Regions from separate parts of the Hominiventricola filiformis genome, predicted to be linked through region 2. Evidence: predicted binding sites of a transcription regulator. Region 2 holds the regulator's gene; the other holds the start of a gene.
What was found. Region 2 encodes Rex, which represses fermentation and respiration genes when NADH is low (regulators of the CRP and FNR family bind a similar motif). Its sites were predicted from a motif close to ATTGTTAANTANTTAACAAT; they were not measured.
Positions count from the first base shown of each region.

Region 1: the regulator Rex is predicted to act here: its motif matches at 1,725-1,744, upstream of rsxC (electron transport complex subunit RsxC).

Region 1 is NZ_JAJEPS010000023.1:26,339-29,489, forward strand. Features, by position in the region: gene LKD36_RS15415 (RnfABCDGE type electron transport complex subunit D) at 1-238, opposite strand, end outside; gene rsxC (electron transport complex subunit RsxC) at 253-1,590, opposite strand; tRNA gene LKD36_RS15425 (tRNA-Ser) at 1,870-1,957, shown strand; gene LKD36_RS15430 (kinase) at 2,035-2,283, opposite strand; gene LKD36_RS15435 (nitroreductase family protein) at 2,299-2,841, opposite strand; gene LKD36_RS15440 (epoxyqueuosine reductase QueH) at 2,951-3,151, shown strand, end outside.
Region 2 is NZ_JAJEPS010000006.1:119,601-122,751, forward strand. Features, by position in the region: gene LKD36_RS08110 (NAD(P)H-hydrate dehydratase) at 1-820, opposite strand, end outside; gene LKD36_RS08115 (redox-sensing transcriptional repressor Rex) at 906-1,550, opposite strand; gene LKD36_RS08120 (ABC-F family ATP-binding cassette domain-containing protein) at 1,621-3,151, opposite strand, start outside.

The DNA.
Region 1 (3,151 bases), on a different contig from region 2:
CAACTGCGCTGCAGTCTTTTACCGTATTTCCTCTCTTTGCTATGTAATCAAACACATATTCTGTCAGTACTGCTGAAATAATTGCCAGTGCAATTACCATCACCGCCTGCAGTTTGAAATGCCAGATTCCCATGACTGTAGCAGGAAGCAGGCATAATGCCACGTCAAGCATAACAGAACCTGTCGTCAGTTTGTTTCTCACATGCGGGCTGGAAGAAACATTGTATAAGTTACTCATCTTTTTCCTCCCCCTTATTTCTTTCTCTTAGCTGCCATAATCTCAGACTTGGTCTGTTTGAACAGCTGCATCAGCGGTCTCTTTGCAGGACAGACGAATGTACAGGAACCACATGCGATACATTCCAGTCCATACAATTTGTTCTCATATCTGTCATAATCCTTTTTCTCAGCAGCCGCCGCCATCATCTGCGGTGTCAGTCCGAGCGGACATACATGTGCACAGCGTCCGCAGCGGATACATGCTGTCTGCTGCTCTTCTGCCTGTGCTACCGGATCCTTCGCAAGGATCGTCAATGCATTGTTATTTTTATTTACCACTGCATCCAAATCTGACATGGCAAATCCCATCATCGGTCCGCCGCAGAGCAGCTTCTCTGGCTCTACACCATCCTTGAATCCGCCTGCTGCTTCCAGCATCTCCTCAAGTCCGGTACCGATCTTCACGATCAGGTTGCACGGATTCTTCACTGCATCACCAGATACAGTAAATCCTCTCTCCATCAGAGGTTCTGACTTACAGACAGCACGATAAATCGCTCTTACAGTAGCCACATTATCCACCACACATCCTACGTCTGCAGGCAGCATACCGAGTTTGATATGTTTTCCGGCAACAACGTCCATGATCGCACGCTCACCACCCTGCGGGTATTTCGGCACTACGCGATGCACACGGATATTGCTCTCTCCTGAACAGGCTTTCTCCATAGCCGCAATAGCTTCCGGCTTGTTCTCCTCGATCAGGATCACACCTTCTGCATTCGGGAACAGGGTCAGCATAATCTTCAGGCCGCCTACGATCTCGTCTGCATAATTTCTCATGAGCTGGTCATCACAGCAGATATAAGGCTCACACTCCGCACCGTTTGCGATAACAAAACGGATATCATTCGGGTTCTTCGGTGCAAGCTTCACATGAGTCGGGAAACCGGCTCCTCCAAGACCTACGATACCTGCAGCTTTTACTTTATCCAGAATCTCCGGACCGGTCAGCGTTGTATAGTCAACCTCCGTTCCGATTCCTTCTGCCAGCGTATACTGACCATCATTTTCAATGACAATGGACATATCAGATGTACCGAGCACGTTTTTACGTTTCTCGATTGCTTTTACTTTACCGGAGCAGGAGCTGACAATATTTGCTGATACAAATCCGTCAGCTTCGGCAATCAGCTGGCCAGCAAGCACCTGATCTCCTTTCTGAACTACAGGTTTTGCAGGTTTTCCGATATGCTGATTCAGATGAAATACCATGTCTCCCTTAGGAAGCCATGTCTGAAACGGAATATCGCGTGCAAAGCTTTTTCCGTCATCGGGATGTACACCGCCACGAAATGTCTTATTGTACATATGGCACTTTCTCCTCCACTCTGTTTTTCTGAAAAGACGGCAGTCTCCCTGTCGCACTCTATCAGTTATTACTCAAAGTAGAATAACATGTCATTTTTTTCATGTCAACTTTCGATAATTTTCTATCAATCTTCATTGATATTTTTATAACAAACTACCAAATACACATTATATGAGCACCGTTTCATCAACTTTTCAATGTCTTTTGATACATTCTCCTCTTCATTTCCTATTTGCAAATTTTCTCTGCTTATGGTAAACTATAACAGTTCTTTTTATGGAGACATATCGAAGTGGCCATAACGAGCTTGACTCGAAATCAAGTTGTCGGGCAACCGGCACGTGGGTTCGAATCCCACTGTCTCCGCTGATCAGAAGAGGCTGTTGTAAAACAGATGAGTAATCATCCATTTTACAACAGCCCCTTTTCTTTCTCATCAAATATCAATGCCAGTCTTTCATAATCTCCAGAATCTCTGTTTCATAATCCCCTGTCAGCTCTTCCTGTCTGCCGCCATGGCGGAGATTATTTTCCACGCCCCACATATCATCATGAAATTCCCAGATATGATAAGGCACGCCGCGGTAATCAAAATCAATGCTGCCACAGCCGTCTTCCTCAGTATATTTGTATTTCCAGCCGCGCTCTTCCAGAAATGCGCGAACTTTTGCAAGTCTCTTTGTATCTTCCATCTGTCCTCCTTTTCTTTAACGGAATGCCAGCAGCATGTCCACATCTTTTCTTTTCGGTGCCGCCGGTTCTTCTGCCGGATAACCAATCGGAATCAGTGCACCAATCCGGACTCCTTCCGGCAGTTCCAGAAATGCCGCTGTCTTTTTCTCATCGTAAATTCCCAGAATACAGGTACCAAGTCCTTTTTCATAGGCTGCCAGACAGAAAGCTTCTGCTGCAATACCTGCATCAAAAGACTCCCACGCATCACCTCTGGTTGTACTGAAAGAGCCGTCTCGCTCATAGCCAGAACGTCCAGAAATATATGTAAGTACCATCAGTGACGGCGCACGACTGATAATATCCTCGTTATGTGCAAATCCCATTGTACAGTAGTCTGCAATCTGTTGTTTCAGCACCGGGTCTTCCACGCACACGTATCGAACGATCTGCGTATTCTTCCAGCTAGGTGCAAATCTTGCAGTCTCCACAACCTCTTCGATCAGGCTATGGGGAATTGCATCTTCTTTATATTTTCGAATGCTTCTTCTGATTTTAATATTGGAAACGGTATCCATCTGTCACCCTCCTCACACTCTTTTTTGCTTTCTATTATAATAAGTTCTCTTCCTACTTGCAACCATCGTATCAGCAGTCTATAATACCCCTCAGAAAGGAATTCTCATTATGAATAAACGAAATTACCAGCGTGAACTGGACAAATTAATACAAGAACTCGAAACAAACGGCGAAGTGCCAACACTCCTCCTTCATTCCTGCTGTGCGCCATGCAGCAGTTATGTACTGGAATATCTGTCCCAGTATTTTAAAATCACAGTCCTGTACTACAACCCGAACATTTACCCGGAAAGTGAGTACCGATATCGT
Region 2 (3,151 bases):
CCTGGGGCAGATATTCGATCAAATGTCTGGCCAGTAATCCATAGGTTCCTTCTCTTTCAGCTGCCAGATCACCGGCGCGTCCGTGAAGCCATACGCCAAGTCTTGCTGCATCTTCTGCATCCATCCTCTGGCCCAGAAGTCCTGCAATAATACCGGTAAGAACGTCTCCGCTTCCTGCCGTGGACATTCCGTTATTTCCCGTTGTGTTCACTGTCACTCTGTCAGGATCACCGATCGCAGACGGGGCATCTTTCAGAACACAGATACAATGATAAGCCTTGGCAAATGCCTGCGCCTGTCCGGGAATATTTTCTGATATTTCTTTCATTGTAAGACCGGTCAGCCGCGAAAATTCTCCCACATGAGGAGTCACAATCAGCGGTCCTTCATGCTGTTCCAGAAGTTCCATACGTTCTGCCAGAAGATTCAGTCCATCCGCATCCACGACCATCGGATGATTCCACTTCTTCATCACCTGCTCAAGCAGTACTGCAGAATTATCGCTTTTTCCAAGTCCCGGACCAATTGCCACCGTATCTGCCCAGGAAAAAGCTTCTGTCAGCTGCTCAAGCATGGAGTCTCTGTCTTCATACGTCGTCATGATCGCTTCCGGAAGAAGCGTCTGTAAAATGATACGGTTCGCTTCCGGCGTGAAAATTCGTACCATACCGGCTCCAGTACGAAGTGCAGCATATCCGCAGAGATATGCTGCTCCTGCCATATTTTTACTGCCTGCAATACACAGGACCTTTCCATAAATTCCTTTGTGTGAACGCGCTGTCCGCTTCGGCAGCATATCCAGCATTATTTTTTCTTCCATCTTTTCTGTTTTCCCGTAAAAAAGGGGCTTCTGCGAAGGTTTGTCCGTTCGCATTGGCCCCTTTGTCATTTCATATACCTGTCAGTTATTCCGCTTCTTCCGGACGCTCATAACTGGTGATCCGATAGGAAAGCTGCATCAGACTGTCTACCAGATGTACGTTCTCCACTACCACATCCTTCGGAACGTCCAGATCCAGATGTGCAAAATTCCACAGAGCCTTGATTCCGCAGGCTGCCAGTCTGGTTGCCGCTTCCTGTACCTTACTCTTCGGCAGAGTCAGTACCGCAATCTCAATCTGCTCTTCTTCCACAAACTCTTCCAATTCGTCCATCATCAGAACCGGAATTCCTCTGATTGAGGTACCCGCCAGTTCCGGGCGGATATCAAAAATTGCCTTCGTGATAAATCCATTCTTGCTGAAATCATAGTTTGCAAGTGCATGTCCGAAGTTACCTCCACCAATGATAATCATTGGATGAGTCGTATTCACTCCAAGAATCTTGCCGATCTCATCATAAAGATACTGTACATTATATCCATATCCCTGCTGTCCAAATCCACCAAAATTATTTAAGTCCTGACGTATCTGGGAAGCTGTTACCTGCATTTTATTACTTAATTCTCCGGAGGAGATACGTTCTACTCCGTTATTCAGCATCTCACCGAGATATCTATAGTATCGCGGAAGTCTTTTTATAACCGCTTTTGATATGCGTCTTTCTTCCATAAAACGCCTCCAATCATATACTTTATATATTATAAAACGCTGTTTATTTTTTGTCAAACTTTTCTGTCAGTTATTCTGACAGTTCTTCCCATTTTTCATATAATTCTTCCAGTTCCGTCTGGATGGCATCTTTTTCTTTGGAAAGCTTCGTCACTTCCGCCACATTGGTGAAAACTTCTTTCTTCTCCAGTTCCGCATCAATCTCTTTATCGCGGTTCTCCAGCTCTTCAATGCGGCTTTCTACTTTCTTCAGCTCATTTTGTTTCTTACGAAGCTGTGCCTGCTGTTCTTTCTGCTGCTTCCAGTCCAGCTTGGAATCTGTGTCTGCGGTTGTCTCTGCTGCCGAAACCGTCTCCGTGGGAGCCGCAGTGAAATTTACCATGGTCTCTTTCTTTTCCAGATAATAATCGTAGTTTCCAATATAGTTGGTCAGTCCCTGATTTTCCAGATCGAGAATCCGGGTCGCTACTGTATTGATGAAATAACGGTCGTGGGAGACGAACAGCACCGTTCCGGTATAATGGTTCAGCGCATCCTCCAGTACTTCTTTCGAAACGATATCCAGATGGTTGGTGGGCTCGTCGAGGATCAGGAAGTTTGCCTCGGAAAGCATGAGCTTCGCCAGAGAAACACGGCCACGCTCGCCACCGCTTAAATCTTTAATCCGTTTAAATACATCATCCCCTGTAAAAAGGAAGGCAGCCAGTACGTTACGGATTTTTGTATTGGTCAATGTCGGATAGGCATCCGAAAGTTCTTCAAATACCGTCTTTTCCATATGAAGCACATGGTGCTCCTGATCGTAATAACCAATCTGCACCCGGGAACCCAGATGCACTTCTCCTGCATCCGCCGGAATTACCTGATTCAAAATCTTCAGGATCGTGGTCTTTCCCGTACCATTGCTTCCGATGAGCGCCACTCTCTCACCGCGCTTGATTTCAAAATCAAGATCCGTGAACAACGTCTGGGGCGGAAATGCCTTGGACAGTCCCAATACTGTAAGTACGTCATTACCGCTTACCACCCGCGGCTCCAGTTCAATATGCATATCTGCCTTTACTTCAGAAGGCTTGTCCAGCACATCCAGCTTGTCCAGCATTTTCTCACGGCTTTCGGCACGCTTGATGGATTTCTCGCGGTTGAAGGATTTCAGTTTGGCAATAACTTCCTCCTGATGTTTGATTTCCCGCTGCTGGTTTAAGTACGCCTGCATCTGTGCTTCCCGGAGCATGGCTTTTTTCTGGGCATAATCGGAATAATTGCCCATGAAGGTGGTCACCTGTCCCTGATCAATCTCGATAACTTTGGTCACAACTCTGTTGAGAAAATACCGGTCATGGGAGACAATGAGTACGGCTCCCTGATAATTCATAAGGAACGTCTCCAGCCAGGTGATAGAACCCATATCCAGGTGGTTGGTGGGCTCATCCAACATAATAATATCCGGTTTGGAGAGCAGCAGTTTACCCAGTGAAACACGGGTCTTCTGTCCACCGGACAGGGTATCCACATGCTTGGAAAAATCTTCTTCCGTAAATCCGAGGCCCTTTAATACACCCGTAATCTCACTTTTCCAGGCATATCCGTTCTTCTGCTCA